3 regions of the Saccharomonospora glauca K62 genome follow, and region 3 is predicted to be linked to each of the others. Evidence: riboswitches for the same ligand, from Rfam matches in the RefSeq annotation. Region 3 holds a riboswitch; each other region holds the start of a gene.
The links. Region 3 has a riboswitch for cobalamin ahead of SACGLDRAFT_RS15420 (ABC transporter substrate-binding protein). Riboswitches for the same ligand answer to the same signal wherever they lie in the genome.

Region 1: another riboswitch for cobalamin. It lies ahead of SACGLDRAFT_RS08910 (acyl-CoA thioesterase); the one in region 3 lies ahead of SACGLDRAFT_RS15420 (ABC transporter substrate-binding protein).
Region 2: another riboswitch for cobalamin. It lies ahead of metE (5-methyltetrahydropteroyltriglutamate--homocysteine S-methyltransferase); the one in region 3 lies ahead of SACGLDRAFT_RS15420 (ABC transporter substrate-binding protein).

The regions. Positions count from the first base shown of each region.
Region 1 is NZ_CM001484.1:1,839,392-1,845,030, reverse strand. It holds gene SACGLDRAFT_RS08920 (EAL domain-containing protein) at 1-1,578, shown strand, start outside; gene SACGLDRAFT_RS08915 (peroxiredoxin) at 1,575-2,030, shown strand; cobalamin riboswitch at 2,110-2,337, shown strand; gene SACGLDRAFT_RS08910 (acyl-CoA thioesterase) at 2,348-2,638, shown strand; gene SACGLDRAFT_RS08905 (LCP family protein) at 2,697-3,869, opposite strand; gene SACGLDRAFT_RS08900 (alpha/beta hydrolase) at 4,006-4,710, opposite strand; gene SACGLDRAFT_RS08895 (ABC transporter ATP-binding protein) at 4,707-5,639, opposite strand, start outside.
Region 2 is NZ_CM001484.1:4,067,504-4,073,142, forward strand. It holds gene SACGLDRAFT_RS18945 (DUF2252 domain-containing protein) at 1-983, opposite strand, end outside; gene SACGLDRAFT_RS18950 (excalibur calcium-binding domain-containing protein) at 1,229-1,651, shown strand; gene metE (5-methyltetrahydropteroyltriglutamate--homocysteine S-methyltransferase) at 1,704-3,992, opposite strand; cobalamin riboswitch at 4,129-4,366, opposite strand; gene SACGLDRAFT_RS18960 (hypothetical protein) at 4,510-5,220, shown strand; gene SACGLDRAFT_RS18965 (hypothetical protein) at 5,240-5,639, opposite strand, start outside.
Region 3 is NZ_CM001484.1:3,314,430-3,320,068, reverse strand. It holds gene lgt (prolipoprotein diacylglyceryl transferase) at 1-736, shown strand, start outside; gene SACGLDRAFT_RS15430 (ABC transporter ATP-binding protein) at 767-1,543, opposite strand; gene SACGLDRAFT_RS15425 (FecCD family ABC transporter permease) at 1,540-2,607, opposite strand; gene SACGLDRAFT_RS15420 (ABC transporter substrate-binding protein) at 2,610-3,548, opposite strand; cobalamin riboswitch at 3,652-3,794, opposite strand; gene gltB (glutamate synthase large subunit) at 4,058-5,639, shown strand, end outside.

The DNA.
Region 1 (5,639 bases), 1.5 Mb from region 3:
GCCGCCACGCCGAACGACGCGCGGGTGCTGGCCGCGGCCCTCGACGAGGCCCTGCTCCCGGCCCGACGGCCCCGGCAGGAACGGCTCACCCTCACCCACGGCCGCGACGGCACGCTGCGGACCCGCGTGACCATCGCCACCCTCACCGCCGAGGACTCCGGCCTTCCGCATCCGGTGCTGCTGATCGAGGACATTCACGAGCTCGATCTGCTCAGCGAACAGCTCCGCAGGCAGAACATCCAGGACCCACTCACCGGGCTGCCGAACTCGTACCACTTCGACAACAAACTGGACACCGCCCTCGCCGCGTCGTCGGGCGGTCGGATCGCCCTCGTCTACCTCGACATCGACGGGTTCCGCGTCATTAACGACGGCCTGGGGCCGGGCGCGGGCGACGAGCTGCTCCGACAGGTGGCGTGCAAACTGGAGGGCAACTTCACCGCGTGCCCGCAGTACGACGCGGTGGTCGCGAGGTTGTCCGGCGACGGTTTCGCCGTGCTCCTTCACGGGCGGCAGGACGGGGAACCCGACACCGCCACCGTGGTCGACCTCGTCGAGGAGGCCATGCGTGACCTCGCCGAACCCGTGTACGTGGACGAAACGGGCGTCGGGATCAACGTCAGCGTGGGCATCGTCGTCACCGAGGGGCCGGGACGCAGCCGCGAGGACCTCCAGCGGGCGGCCGAGCTGACCCTGCACCGCGCCAAGGAGAACGGCAAGGCCCAGTGGATGCTGTTCGAGCAGGAGCTGCACGACCGCGACCGGCGCCGCTTCGGTATCGGAGCCGGGATCGGCGGTGGTCTGGAGAACGGCCAGTTCGGCGTGGACTACGAACCCACGGTCACGCTCGACGAGCACGAACGCATCGCGGTGGTCAACGCCCAGCTCCGCTGGGACCACCCCGAACACGGGGTGTTGCGACCACGTGATTTCTTCGCCCTGGCCGACGCCACCGGGATGACCCCGGCGCTGGGGGAGACGCTGTTGGCCCAGTCCATCGCCGACGCCGCCTCGTGGCAACGGGAGTTCGGCAACGCACCGGATCTGTGCGTCCGGCTGCCTTCCCGGCTCGCCATCGACCCGAACCTGGTCCGCATCGTCCGCACCGAACTCGAACGCACGGGCCTCCCGGCCACCAAGCTCCGCATCTGCGTCGACAGCGCGGACCTGACCGACCCCCGTGGTGAGGTGCTGGAGAACCTGTCCATCCTCGCCGAGCTCGACGTCAAGATCACCCTGGCGGTGGCCGGGGCCGCCGACATCGAGCTGATCCACCAGCACCGGCTTCCCGTCGGCTTCGTCATCGTGTCGGGCACGTTGGTCGACGCACTCGCCGAGGAAGGCGAGAGCGCCCAGGGCGCTCACCGGCACTTCGCCATGCTGGTGAAGCGGGCCCGCGAACTCGGCATCTTACGGATCGGCGTCGACGGCGTGCACGACACCGAGCACGCGCGCAAACTCGCCGAGCTGGGGGCCGTCGCGGGTCGTGGCAAGTTGTTCGGCGAGGAAGTCGACGCGGCGGGCATCCGGTCCATGCTCGCCGAATCGGCCGCGCGAATGGAATCATCGCGGCCATGACAGAACTTTCCACCGCGCCGGACTTCACGTTGCCCGACGAGACGGGTACCCCTCGTCGGCTGACCGAGCTCCTCGCCACCGGTCCCGTCGTGTTGTTCTTCTATCCGGCCGCGATGAGCCCCGGCTGCACGGCCGAGAGCTGCCACTTCCGCGACCTGGCCTCCGAATTCGCCGAGCTCGGGGCCCGCCCGGTGGGCGTGAGTTCCGACCCGGTGGACACCCAGCGGAAGTTCTCCGAGGCCCATTCCCTGGGCTTCCCGCTGCTCTCCGACGTCGACGGCGCCGTCGCCGAGCAGTTCGGGGTGCGTCGGGCGTTCGGTCCGCTGCGCACCAAGCGGCACACGTTCGTCATCGACACCGACCGGAGAGTACTCGCCGTGATCCGCAGCGAACTCCGTATGTCCGTCCACGCCGACAAGGCGTTGGAAGTACTGCGCGCCCGGAAGAGCTGACGCCGCCTCCGTCGTGCGCACCATGGCGACGCGATGTGACGAAAAGCCACGCCGAGTGCCGCCCCTCCGGCCGAGCCGTAAGGTGGGGCGCGCCGTGGGTTCGCCCCTCGCGGGGCATCGTAAGAGGGAACCCGGTGGGAATCCGGGACTGCCTCGCAGCGATCAGTGGAAACGACCGCCGTCATCGAGCACTGAGCCTTCTCGGTCCGGGAAGCGACGGCCAGTAGGCGTCCGTCCTTGAGGTCTTCTCCGACAGCGACCGACATCGCCCACGAGTCCGAAGACTTGCCCGCTGTCCGTGCGCCTCCACGCGCACGGTGCCGTCCGCCGCGACTCGCCGCGCCGACGGTCCCGCGGTGACCGTGTCGGTGGACCGGATGACCTTCCGGGCCCCGGTCCGGGCCGGTGACCTGCTCAGCGTCCATGCCGAGCTGGAGCGGTTGGGGCGGATCTCGATGACCACCGCCGTCAGGGTGACCTCCGAGCGCTGGAACACCTCGGGTCCGACGACGGAGGTCGCGGCCGCGCGGCTGACGTTCGTCGCGATCGACGCGGACGGCAAGTCCCGCTCGGTTCCCCGCCTGGTGACTCGGCCGGAGGAGGCCTGACGTTGCACCGGGCACGGCCGCGCGAAGGACCCGGCGGCCGTGGCCGGTGCAACGGGGGTCACTCCATGAGTGCGTCCTCGGGGACCGGGGAGTCGGTGCGCAGTGCCTCGAACAGCGCCTCCGACTTCGCCGGGTCCCAACTCTCGGCCGAGGCGGAGGTGACCGGAACGGTGGTCGTGATCACTCCGCCGCTGCTGATGCCCCTCATGGCCCACGCCAACCCCACGAGGTTGTGCAGGTGGTCGTCGGTGTCGAGCGTGAGCGCGTCGGGCACGGCTCCCAGCAGCGGGAACACGTCGAACGGATTCAGCAGGGTGGCCGGGCTCGCGATCTCGTTGGCGAGCGCCCCGATGAACTTGCGCTGGTTCGCCACGCGGTCCAGGTCCGACCGCGGCGTGGCCGAGCTGTACCGCATCCGGACGAACCCGAGCGCCTGCGCGCCGTCGAGCGTCTGCTTCCCCGCCGGGATCACCACCCCCGTCTTGGTGTCGCGCATTTCCTGCGGGATGTCCATTTCGACACCGCCGATGGCGTCGACGACCTGCGCGAAGCCACCGAACCCGATCTCGGCGTAGTGATCGATGCGCAGTCCCGTGGCCAACTCCACCGTCTGTATCAGCAGGGGAGGACCACCGAAGGCGAACGCGGCGTTGATCTTGTTGACGCCGTAGCCCGGAATCTCGACCCGCGAGTCGCGCGGCAGGCTCAGCAGCGTCGGCTTCGTGTCGTTGTCCGGGATGTGCACGAGCATGATCGTGTCGGTGCGCTTGCCGCTCGCGTCTCCGGTGGACAGCTTCGCCATCTGCTCCTCGTCGAGCCCTTCACGGGAGTCCGAGCCCACCAGCAGCCAGTTGGTGCCCTCCCCCGCGGGCGGCCTGCCCTCGTAGTCGTCGGGGAGCGCGTCGGTGCGGTTGATGGAGAACTCCAGGTAGAGCCACACCGCGCCCAGGAACAAAACGAACGCGAGCACCAGGCACAACAACACCTTGGGGAACGACACCCGCCTGCGCCGGGAACCTCCTCCCGAGGCCGGGCGCGGAGGCCGGGACGGGGGTGGCTGGGGTGGCCGTGGCGCGACCCGCGTGGACTGCTGAGGAGGCCGTCCCGCCTGACGTGCCCGGTTGCTGCCCGGAATCGGCATCATCTGTGCTTGTTGTTGCCGGGGCCCTCGTGGCGGCCTCCGGCCAGGAGGCGGCGGCCGGTGTCCCCCCTGGTGCCCGCCGTAGGTCATGGCCACTCCGATCGCTTTCGTGCGGCTGTTTGCTGCCCGCATACCTACCGCATGTCCGATCGCGTAGACGCGGCATCCCCCGATCAGGTTGTACCGACCGCGCGAGAAAAGGGCTCGGGAAGCGAAAAACCCCCGGTCAGAGCATTAGGCTCCATCGAAGAGGCGCATCGTGAGCGAAAGCACGGGCCAAAAGCCCGTGATCGGGAACCAGACCCGCGGTCTGGACCGCGAACTCGGCGGCGAGCCGGTTCCACAGCGCGGGTCGGCGCAGAAGCGCGTGGTTCTCCCCCGCCACGTCGAACCGCGCCAGTCGGCCGGCCTGGGCGTCGGCGCGTCGCGCGTACCGATAGGAGTCCTCGGGCCGGGTCACGCGGTCGAGCGCGCCGTGCGCGATCACGACCGTCCGGCCCGCCACCGGCTCCACCGGTTCGTCGGGGGGCGTCCACGGCGCGAAGACGCAGGCGCCCCGGACCGCCTCGTCGTCGCACACCCGCAGGGCCACCCGGCCTCCCATCGAATGCCCCACCAACACCACGGGCAGGCCCGGCCGTTCGGCCCGGATCCTCTCCAACGCCCACCGCGCGTCCTCCACCGGGTGCCTCGCGGGCTCGTTCCACCCACGAACCCGGTTGCGCAACAGCCGCACCTCAAGGCCGTGTCGCGCGCCCGCCGCCCGCACGGCCCGAGCCACCGGCACCATCCGCAGGTACGCCAGCCGCCACGGCCGGACGACGTCGGCGCCGTACTCCGCGCCTCCGTGCAGCACGAGCGCGACCGCCCTGGGCCGAGGCGTGCTCGGCGGGAGGGTGGTCAGGGTGGGCCGCGCCACGACGGGGCTCACGCCGCCGACCGTTCGTCGGCGGCGAACTGGGTGTCGTGCAGCTCGGCGTACCGGCCGCCGAGAGCCAGCAGCTCGGGATGCGTGCCGCGTTCGACGATGCGACCGTCCTCGACGACGAGAATCAGGTCCGCCGCCCGCACGGTGGAAAGCCGGTGGGCGATGACCAGCGCCGTCCGCCCGTCCAACGCGTCGGCCAGCGCCTCGCTGACCGCGACCTCGGACTCGGAGTCCAGGTGCGCGGTGGCCTCGTCGAGCACCACCACACGCGGCCGGGCGAGCAACAGCCGGGCGATGGTGAGGCGTTGCCGCTCGCCGCCGGAGAGGCGGTAGCCCCGCTCCCCGACCACGGTGTCCAGACCGTCCGGGAGCGAGCGCACGAGTTCCTCCAGCCGGGCCCGACGCAAGGCGTCCCAGATCTCGTCGTCGCTCGCCTCCGGGCGCGCGTAGGCGAGGTTGGCCCGGATGGTGTCGTGGAAGAGGTGGCCGTCCTGCGTGACGAACCCCACCGTGCGCCGCAACGACTCGAACGAAAGATCCCGAACGTCCACGTCGGCCAACCGTACGGCCCCGGAGTCGACGTCGTAGAGCCGCGCCACCAACGAGGCGATGGTCGACTTGCCCGCTCCCGACGGCCCCACGAGCGCCACCATCTGCCCGGCCTCGGCCCGGAAACTCACGTCGTGCAGCACCTGTTCGCCACCCCGCGTGTCCAAGGTGGACACCTCTTCGAGCGAGGCCAGCGAGTACTGCTCGGCGGAGGGGTAGGAGAAACGCACGGAATCGAACTCGACCGAGACCCCTCCCGAGGGCAGCGGTGTGGGGTGGGGTTTCTCGGTGATCATGGGCTTGAGGTCGAGCACCTCGAAAATCCGCTCGAACGACACCAACGCCGTCATGACGTCCACCCGGACGTTGGCCAACGCGGTCAG
Region 2 (5,639 bases), 750 kb from region 3:
CACGGATCGGCGTGCGCCTGCAACGCGCGTTGTGACACGGCGGTGCGGTGCCCGTGGTGCCGGAAGTACCGGTGGATACGCTCGTCGGGCACGATGCGGCTGGGCGCGGCCACGTTGCCCTGTTTCATCGACAGCACGACGTCGTTCTCCAACGCCTGGGTACGGCCCTCCACCAGAACGTTGTACGCGGGCAGCCCGGCCGAGCCGATGCCGAAACCCTGTCGTCCGACGATGTCCTTCACCTCGTACGTCAGGCTTCCGAAGCGCTTGTTCTCGGGGATCGTGCGCAGGTACTGGCCGAAGGCGTGTGTGGCGGCGGCGTGTTCGGCCTCGCCCAGCTCTCGCACCCCGGCTCCGCGCCGAAAGCGCCGGTCGTGACCGTCCACCACCGTGAGGTGCTCCAGCAGCTCCACGCGCGTCTTCATGCGGGCGTCCAGGAGTACCTCGTGCACGATTCCGTCGGTGGTGTCGAGCTGCAGCCGGTACTTCTGGTCACCCGGGTGCTCGGCGAAGTGCCGCACCTGGGAGAGATAGGCACGCAGGTACGTCTCGGCGAGCCGCCGGATACCGTCGTCGGAGACGGCCTTGTTCCACGCCAGCAGTGCCACGCTCGCCACGAGCCTGCGCAGGTCCCAGGTGAAACTGCCGAGGTACGCCTCGTCGAAGTCGTTGACGTCGAACACGAGCACGCCCGAGGAGTCCATGTACGTGCCGAAGTTCTCGGCGTGCAGGTCACCCTGGATCCACACCCGGCCGGTGCGCTCGTCCGCCCACGGGTCGTCGACGGCGACCATGTCGTGGTAGAAGACGCAGGCCGCGCCCCGGTAGAAGCTGTAAGGGTCGGCCGCCATCTTGCGGAACTTCTTGCGGAACGCCGCCGGGTCGGCTCGCATCAGCTCGTCGAAGGCGTTCACCAGCACGTCGACGATCTCCGCGCGCCGCTGTTCGCTGTGTTGCCGCACCTGTGCCACCGGGTCACTCATGAGGCACCTCGCGCTCGTCGGAGGGGCCGTTGCCTTCTCAAGCCTCACACGCGCGGGATCCGCCCGCAGTGTCGACCGCGGTGGCGGGAACCCGGATGTGCGGCCCTCGGCGGCCTGTGAAGGCCACCTCGTTCACCCCTCGGTGTGGTTTGGACGCCACCCCGGTTGGGCGCCCCCACAGGTGTTACCGCCCAGGTCGCGGGCGTTTCCCGTGTCCGCGACCCCAACCGGAAGGCTGAGAGCTCATGCTGATTCGCAACGCCGCTCTGGCGTTCGTCTTCGCTGCCGGGACCGCGCTGCCCGCCACCGGAGTCGCGAACGCCCAACCGGACCTCGACTGTGCGAACTTCTCCAGCCAGGCGGAGGCGCAGGCCGAGTTCGACCGGGACACCAATGACCCCCATCGGCTCGATGCCGACGATGACGGCATCGCCTGCGAAGCCCTGAACGGCACCACGAACGGCACGACGACCCCCACCGAGCCCGCACCCTCCACCGAGACGGCGCCCGGTGGGCAGGTGGCCGAGACACCCGCCGGAGGTGTCGCCACCGGTGACGGTTCGCTCGCCGACTCCGGCCCGGCTGCCGCGCCGATCCTGTTCGGGCTGGCGGGACTCGGAACGGCGGCCACGGCCGTCGTGGTCGTCGTCCGCCGCCGCAGCGCCTGACCGGTCCCCGCGCCGCCACCGCCCGATCCGGTGGCGGCGCGGGAGCCGTCTGCTATCCCAGCGTGCGCCGCACCTCGGTGGCTGCGGCGACCAGGTTGCGCAACGCGGGCTCCACCTCGGCGTAGCCTCGGGTCTTCAGCCCACAGTCCGGGTTCACCCACAGCCGTGAGGGCGGCACCGACGCCAGTGCGGCCCGCAGGAGTTCGACGATCTCGGCCACCTCCGGCACCCGCGGGGAGTGGATGTCGTACACGCCGGGCCCGACCCCGCGCGCGAATCCGGCGGCCTCCAGGTCGCCCAACACCTCCATCCTCGACCGCGCGGCCTCGATGCTGGTGACGTCGGCGTCGAGTGCGGCGATGGCGTCGATGACGTCGCCGAACTCCGAGTAGCACAGGTGCGTGTGCACCTGGGTGCTCGCCCGTGCACCCGACGTGGCCAGCCGGAACGCCTCCACGGCCCAGTCCAGGTACTCCTTGTGCCGGTGGGCGCGCAGCGGCAACAGCTCCCGCAGCGCCGGTTCGTCCACCTGGATCACGCCGAGTCCCGCGGCCTCCAGGTCGGCGATCTCGTCACGGATGGCCAGGGCCACCTGCTTCGCCGTGTCCGCGAGCGGCTGGTCGTCACGCACGAACGACCACGCCAGGATCGTCACCGGTCCGGTCAGCATGCCCTTCACCGGCCGGTCCGTGAGGCTCGCCGCGTACGCGGCCCACTCGACGGTGATGGGTTCGGGCCGGGACACGTCGCCGAACAGGATCGGCGGGCGCACGCAGCGTGACCCGTACGACTGGACCCAGCCGTGCTCGGTGTCCGCGAAACCGGCGAGGTGCTCGGCGAAGTACTGCACCATGTCGTTGCGTTCGGGCTCGCCGTGCACGAGGACGTCGAGCCCCAGCTCCTCCTGCAGTCGCACCACCCGCTCGATCTCCGCGCGCATCCGGCTGATGTAGGTGTCGTGGTCGATACCGCCGCGACGCAGGGCGGCCCTGGTCCTGCGCACGTCGGCGGTCTGCGGGAACGACCCGATGGTGGTCGTCGGCAACGGTGGCAGCCGCAGCGCCTCCTGCTGAGCCTCCCGGCGGACGTCGTAGTCGGCCCGGCGGGTGTCCCGAGGCCGCAGCCCCGCCAGGCGACGCCTGACCTGCTCGTCTCGCACCCGCTCGGCGTTCACCCGGTCGGTGACCACTCTCCGAGCCGCGGCGAGCTCCTCGGCCACCGCGTCGCGCCCCTCGCGCAGTGCCCTGCCGAGGACGACAACCTCGTGCACCTTCTGCCGCGCGAACGCCAGCCACGAGGCCACCTGCGGGTCGAGGCTCGACTCCGCTTCGACGTCGTAGGGCACGTGCAGCAGCGAACACGACGAGCTGACGGCGACCTCGCCCGCCAGACCGAGCAGTGTGGCCGCCGTGGTGAGGGCGCGGTCGAGGTCGGTGCGCCAGACGTTACGGCCGTCGACCAGTCCGGCCACCAGCGTCTTGTCCCGCAGGCCCGGTAACGCTGCCAGCGAGTCCAGACCCGGGTCACCGGCCACGAAGTCGACTCCCACGGCCTCGACGGGGGCGGCCGACAGGATCTCCAGTGCCTCCCCGAGGTCACCGAAGTAGCCGGCGACGAAGAGCTTCGGACGCTCGGCCAGCGAGCCGAGCGAGCGGTACGCCTCGCGGAGGGCCGCGAGTTCGGCTTCGGTGCGGTCGGCCGCGAACGCGGGCTCGTCGAGCTGCACCCATTCCACGCCGGCACGCGCGAGTTCGCGCAACAGTTCGGCGTACGCGTCGACCAGTTCGTCCACTGTGTCCAGCGGACGGAACCCCGGAGCCGCTTCGGAATCCGGTTTGGACAGAAGGAGGAACGTCACCGGCCCCACCAACACGGGCCGGACGGGAATGCCGAGCTCGTCGGCCTCCCGAACCTGCTCCAGCACACCGTGGTCGGCGAGGAAAAACCGAGTGTCCGGCCCGATCTCAGGCACGAGGTAGTGGTAGTTGGTGTCGAACCACTTCGTCAGTTCCAACGGCGGCGTCGACTCCACGCCCCTCGCCATGGCGAAGTAGGTGTCGAGTGGGCTCAGTCCCAGGTCCGCGTACCGGCGGGGCACGGCTCCGAAGGTCACCGCCGTGTCGAGTACGTGGTCGTAGAAGGAGAACGTGTTGCCGGGTACCGAGTCGAGTCCGGCCTGACGCAACGAACGCCAGGTGTCGATACGCAGGTCGCGAGCGATGTTCCGCAACTCGGCCTCGCTGATGCGCGACGCCCAGTAGTTCTCCAGCGCTCGTTTGAGTTCCCGGTTCGGTCCGATCCTGGGATAACCGAGTACGGTCGATCCGATTGTGCTGGTCAAGGCTCTCTCCTCGCGAGCTCGACGGCGGCACCGGACGCGCGACGGCGGCCTCGCGGGCGAGCGGGTGGCGACGCGACGTCGCCGAACCACTCGTCCGCCAGGGTCACCCTCGAACGCCCGGAGGTCACGCACACCGGCGGTGTGCGCACCGGTGGCAGGTCTTCGGACTCGCGGGCACGGCCCGGCTCCCACCGGGGCTCCTACTGACCGTCGCTTCCCAGACCGTGTGGCCCAGTGCGTTGGAACCGGTCGAGCGACCGGCCACGGCGTTCGTTCCCACTCACCGCTGCGGGGCAGTCCCGGATTCCCACCGGGTTCCCTCTTGCCTCGCCCACCGCCTCGGCGGAAGGCGAACCACCAGCGCGTCTCACTGTAGTGACGCCGGGGTGCTTGACAAGGGAGCCCGACCGAGCGGTTCGCCTGCCTGCCGTCGCCCGTAACACCGTGCGCCTCCGTTCCGACAAAGTGGCGGACATCACCTCGGCGGTCGCCCCGCGGCTCGGAAACGGAGGAACGGATGGGTCGTCGCAAGCGCAGGCAATCCCGAGCCGGCTCGGATCCCCTCATCCGCCACCGCGACAGGATCGCGTCGCTGGAACATCGGGTGGCCGGGCTTGCCGCTTCCGAGAAGCAGCGGCAGCAGGCCAACGCCGTTCGCACGGAGATTCACACGGTTCTCCTGGATCTGAAGCACGTTCCGCGCTCGCCGTCCCGGGACCGGCTGGCCCTGCGGGCGAGGACCCTGTTGGGGAAGTTGGCGGCGCTCACGACCTCCCCGGACCGGAAACGCGAACTCGGGGGGCGTGATCGGCAGCGCGGATCCGGCGTCTCCGTCCGGGACCTCGAACGGGAGATCCGCGAACTCGTCAAGATACGCAACCCGATGCTGCGTCACGGCAAGGAAGTGCCACCGGAGTTGGCGGAGCGGGAGGCGAAACTGACGGAGCGACTGCGTGTCACCGCGAAGGCGATCCGGGAGTCCCGGCTCGACCGTGGTCACAAGGCCGCGCACCTGACACGGATACAACGCGCCCGAGCAAGCCTGCACAACAAACCCGAAGCAGAGACCCCGTCTCGAAGGACGGCGTCCTCGACGCGGGACCCCGAAAGCATCCGTCGCGCCCGCGTTCGTGAGGAACTGGAACGGGAGGAACGGGAGCGCAGAAACCAGTCGACCTCGGTCTACACCGTCAGTGGTGGCCTGCCGGGGCTGGGTAGACGTCGCTGAACATGCCCCGAGGCCGCTCTCACGCCTCCGTCTCGTCCGGGATGAACGCCAGTTGGTCGGGATGGAAGCTGTCGCGGCACGGGGGTGGCAGCCACGCCTGCGGCCTGGCGCTCTTCTGCCTACCGAGTTCGGTGAAGTTCAGCGGCGCGGAAAGGTCGGCGTGGTAGGCGGCGCCGTCCTTGACCGGTTCGAAGGCCAGGTCGGCGGGCTCCACGCCCACGCCGACGGCCACGAGGTAGGCGTCGTCGAGCGCGGTGGAGAACGCGGCCCACCCGCCCGCGAAGTGCCACACGCGGGCCCTGACCTGCGCACCTTCGATGCGCCACCAGACGATGGGCCATTCGAGATACCGACGGGCCTGATGTTCGGCGTGTTCGACGAGCGCGGGGATCAGTCCCTCGGGCCTGGTCACGGTGCTG
Region 3 (5,639 bases):
CTGGGAGGGCGGTCTCGGCATCTGGGGTGCCATCGCCCTGGGCGCGGTGGGGGCGTGGATCGCGTGCCGTCGCAAGGGCATCCCGCTCCCGGCCGTCGCGGACGCGGTGGCGCCCGGCATCGTGATCGCGCAGGCCATCGGGCGTCTCGGCAACTACTTCAACCAGGAGCTCTACGGTGGGCCGACCGACCTGCCGTGGGGCCTGGAGATCTACCAGCGGATCGACCCGGAGACGGGGCTGCCCGACGCGCTCAACGGCGTGGCCGTCACCGACGTGCCGCTGGCGGTCGTGCACCCGACGTTCCTCTACGAGCTGCTGTGGAACCTCGGGGTCGCGCTGCTCGTGCTGTGGGCCGACCGGCGATTCCGGCTCGGGCACGGGCGTGCGTTCGCGCTCTACGTCGCGGGGTACACGGCGGGCCGGTTCTGGATCGAGCTCATGCGCACCGACCAGGCCAACCACATCCTCGGTCTGCGGGTCAACGTGTGGACGTCGATCCTGGTCTTCGCCGGTGCGGTGGCGTACCTGGTGCTCGCCAAGCGTCGCGGCCCGAGGGAACGGCCGGAGGATCTCGCGACCGACCCCGACGACGGGGGAGCGGCGGGTGACGGCGTCGAGCCCAGCGGCGACGGCTCCGGTGAGGAGGACACCGACACCACCGACCGCGCCGACGACGGAGGCCGGGACGGCTCCGGAGGCGCCGGCGGTGCGACGGCGCGGACCGAGGTCGGGTGAGTCGTCGCCGAGACGGTCACCGAGCCCGGCTCACCGCGAACGGATCGGGGCCACGACCGGATGCCCGGCCGTGGTGGTGAGCACCTCGACCTCGGCTGCGTAGTGCGTGCGCAGGCGAGCCGCGGTCAACACCTCGTGGCCCGAGCCCGCCACCACCACCTCGCCGTGGTCCATCAGCACCAGCGTGTCGGCGTACTGGGCCGCGAACGTGAGGTCGTGCAGCGTGGTCACCACGGTGATGCCGTCCTCCCTGCGGAGTCCGTCGAGCCGTTCCAGCAGGGCCTGGGCGTGCCCGATGTCGAGCCCCGAGGTGGGTTCGTCCAGCAGCAACAGCCGGGCCCGCTGGGCGAGCACCCTCGCCAGGACCGCGCGTTGGCGTTCCCCGCCGGAGAGCGTGTCGAGGTTGCGTCCGGCCAGGCCTCCGAGGTCGAGCCGGTCGAGTGCCTCCCGCACGATGTCGAGGTCGGCGGCCGTCTCCCGCGCGAGCGGCCCCAGGTGCGGGGTACGCCCGAGCAACACGTAGTCGGTGACCGTGAGCTTGTCCGGGAGCACGGGGCTTTGGGCGGCGTAGCCGACGAGTGTGGCTCGCTGACGCCGGGTCAGGGTGTCGGTGGGCGTGCCGTACACCGTGATGGACCCGTCGTGGGGAACGAGCCCGGCGACGGCCTTCAACAGGGTGGACTTGCCCGCTCCGTTGGGGCCGACGACGGCGAGCCACCCGCCTCGCTCCAGCGCGAGGGAGATGTCGCGTACCGCCGCCTTGCCGCCGTAGGCGACGCCGACGCCGTCGAGTCGCAGGGCCGTCACGAGGCACGTCCTTTCGTCGTGTGCAGGACGACGGCGAAGAACGGGGCTCCCGCGAACGCGGTCACCACGCCGAGGGGAAGTTCGCCCGGCATCGCGGTGTGGGCGACGTAGTCGGCGAGGATCAGGAACGCGGCACCACCGACGAGGGACAGCGGCACGATGACGCGGTAACTCGCTCCGGCGAGCAGACGTACCACGTGCGGCACCACGATGCCGACGAACCCGATCAGCCCGCTCACCGCGACGGCGGCGGCCGTGGCCAGCGAAGCCGCTCCGAGTAGTACCAGTCGCAGCAGGCCGGGCCGTACTCCCAGGGAAGCGGCCTCCGCGTCGCCGAGGGTGAGGACGTCCAGCAGCCGGGCGCACAGGCACAGCACCACCGCGGCGACGGTGACGTAGGGCAGGGCCAGCCACACGTCGGTCCACCCGCTCACGTTGAGACCGCCGAGCGTCCACGTGTACACCCGCTGGAGGGTGTCGGTGTCGAGTTGCTGCACGAACGTCTGGACGGCGGTCAGGAACGCGGTCACCGCCACTCCCGCGAGCAACAGCGTCGCGGTACCCGTCCCACTCGCGGAGCGCCCCAACATCCAGCTCAGCCCCACCCCGCCGAGCGCGCCGGCGAAGGCGGCCAGCGGCACGGGCCCCACCGGCCACGTCGTCACGGCGGGGGCCAGCACCATGACGAGGGTGGCGGCCATGCCCGCGCCGGCCGCGGCCCCGAGAAGGTACGGGTCGGCCAGGGGGTTGCGGAACACCCCCTGGAAGGTGGCGCCCGCGCTCGCGAGAGCGGCACCAACGATGCCGGCGAGCAACACCCGAGGTACGCGCAGTTCCCAGACGATGGCCGCTTCGCGTTCCGACAGCGGCGACATCGTCCCCGTGACCTGGGCGACGATCTCGGCGAGCACGCGCTGCCAGCCCAGATCCCCGGCCCCGACCACCACGGCGAACACACCGACGGCCAGCAGTCCCACGAGCGCGAGCAGCACCGTGCCCGGTCGCAGCCGGGTGGTGTGCTCGCGTCCGCGGACGCGAGCGCGTCGTACCGAGCGCTTCAGCACGATCAGTCGGCGACCTTCGCCACGCCGTCGGCCACGGTGCGGACGAAGTCGACGATCCTCGGCGTCCACCGGGACGCGGAGTCTTCCTGCAGCTCGATCACCCGGTGTTCTCTCACGGCGGTCAACGTGTCCCAACCGGGGCGTTTCGCCACGGTCTCGGCGGTCTGTCCGCAGCACTGGGTGTCGGCGAGGAAGACGAGGTCGGGATCGGCCGAAAGGATCGTCTCCGCCGACAGCTGCGGATAACCGCCGTGCGCGGAGGGGTCGTCCCGATCGGCGATGTTGGTGAGGCCGAACAGGCCGTAGATCTGACCGATGAAGGTCTCGGAGGTCACGCTGTAGTAACTCGGGTCGAGTTCGTGGTAGTAGCTCAGGTTCTCGCCCGCGTTCCCCGCGTCGGCGACCAGCTTCTCGATCTCCTCCTTCGTCCGCCGGGCCAGGTCCTCGCCCTCGCTCGCGTGGCCCGTGGCCTTGCCCACGAGCTCGAACTGCGCGTACATCGCGTCCAGCGTCTCCGGGGCTCGCAGCACCAGCGTGGGCGTTCCGGTCTTGGCGAGCGCGTCGGCCAGCTTGCCGTCGGTGTCCGACTCCACGACGACGAGGTCGGGGTCGTGCGCGGCGATCCGCTGCGGATCGGGGTTCAAGCCCGACATCTCCGTACGCGGGGCCTGTTCCGGGATGGTCGACATCTCGTCGACGGCCACCACCTGGTCACCGGCTCCGACGGCGTACAGGACCTCGGTGGCCGACGGTGACAGCGACACGATGCGCTCGGGGCGCTCCTCCAGCGTGACGGCGGGCGCGCCCTCGGGCTTCAGCTCGACGGGAAAACCACTGCTGTCGGCCGAGTCCCGAGGAGTGTCCTCCTGGCGCTCGGCGCAGGCTGTGAGGGAAAGCACCAGCAGTAGCGGGAGGAGCAGAAACCGTCTGACAGGCAACATCGAACCTCGACTTCTCGGGCGGCGCGTCGGCTGCGCCGAGACCGTCGGGCGGTCGCGGACGCCGCACCTCTGCGCCGGAGGCGGTAATGGCGTCGCGTGAACGGTGAGGCGACCTGGCTGGGCACTCCACGGCTCGCACGGCGGCCGTGACGGAGGGCCATCACAGTTGCGGCACAGCGCCGGATTCTCACCGGACTTCGCTACCGCTCACGTCGCAGTGACAGTACCAGGCCGGGGCGTCGAGTACACTCGGGTGATCCGGCCCCTCGGCTCACATGGCGACGGCCGGACGTCGGCTCGGTGACCGAGTCGACACACCACGACACGGCACCGACGTAAAGCCGGCAAAACCGGTGCGGCAATGCTGCGAGATTGTTACGCCACCGGGCAAGATGGTTGATTCGAACCGTTTTCAGGGCATTTCTCAGGTGTTAAAGTCGCGCTAATTGACGGGCCATTGTCGTCCCGTGCCCGGCACGAAGAGCACGATGACGACGCAGGAGGTCCCTTTGATCTTCTCCGCGATCCCAGAGAAGCAGGGCGTATACGATCCTGCGGCGGAAAAGGACGCATGCGGTGTGGCCATGATTGCCCACGTCAAGGGCGTGCGTTCGCATGGGATCGTCACGGACGGTTTGACCGCGCTCACGAATCTCGACCATCGTGGTGCCGCGGGAGCGGAGCCCACGAGTGGCGACGGGGCGGGCATTCTGGTGCAACTTCCGGACGATTTCCTGCGCGCCGAGGTGGATTTCGCGCTTCCCGAGCCCGACGAACACGGGCGGCACCGCTACGCGGCGGGACTGGTGTTCCTGCCCGCGGAGGCCGAGGCACGGGCACGGGCCGTGAGAACGGTGGAACGCATCGCGACCGAGGAGAACTTGGTCGTGCTCGGGTGGCGAGAGGTGCCCACGGCTCCGGACGCCGCCGAAGTCGGCCCCACCGCCCGGTCGGTGATGCCGCACTTCGCCATGCTGTTCGTCGCGGAGGCACCGAACGCCGACGGAGGCCGTCGGGCAGGTGTGGACCTCGATCGGCTCGCGTTCTGCCTGCGCAAACGCGCCGAACACGAGACCCTCGCCGCCGAGTGCGGGGTGTACTTCCCGTCGTTGTCGGCGCGGACCCTGGTCTACAAGGGGATGCTCACGCCGACCCAGCTCCCGGTGTTCTTCCCCGACTTGCGCGACGAGCGGTTGACCAGCGCCATCGCGCTCGTGCACAGCCGCTTTTCCACCAACACGTTCCCGTCGTGGCCGCTGGCGCATCCTTTCCGGTTCGTCGCGCACAACGGCGAGATCAACACCATCCGGGGCAACCGCAACCGGATGCGGGCGCGCGAGGCGTTGTTGGACTCCGACCTCATTCCGGGAGACCTCAGTCGGCTCTTCCCCGTGTGCTCGCCGGACGGCTCCGACTCGGCGTCGTTCGACGAGGTACTGGAACTGCTGCACCTCGGAGGTCGGAGCCTGCCGCACGCGGTGCTCATGATGATCCCCGAGGCGTGGGAGAACCACCGCACCATGGACCCCGCGCGCCGGGCGTTCTACCAGTTCCACGCGAGCCTCATGGAACCGTGGGACGGTCCCGCGTGCGTGACCTTCACCGACGGGTCGCTGGTCGGCGCGGTGCTCGACCGCAACGGACTGCGGCCGGCCCGCTGGTGGCGTACCGCGGACGATCGCGTCGTGTTCGCCAGTGAGAGCGGCGTGCTGGACGTGCCTGCGGGGGAGGTCGTCGCCAAGGGCAGGCTCAAGCCGGGCCGCATGTTCTGCGTGGACACCGAGGCGGGCAGGGTCGTCGACGACGACGAGATCAAGGCCGACCTCGCCGCGCAGGCTCCCTACGACGAGTGGCTGCGCGCGGGACTGCTGTCCCTCGACAAGCTCCCCGAGCGGCAGCACGTGCCCCAGAGCCATGCCTCCGTCCTGCGGAGGCAACTCGCCTTCGGCTACACCGAGGAGGAGCTGAAGGTCCTGCTGACGCCGATGGCGCTCAAGGGCGCCGAACCCGTGGGGTCGATGGGGTCGGACACGCCTCCCTCGGTGCTCTCCAAGCGGTCCCGGCTGTTGTACGAGTACTTCAAGCAGGGGT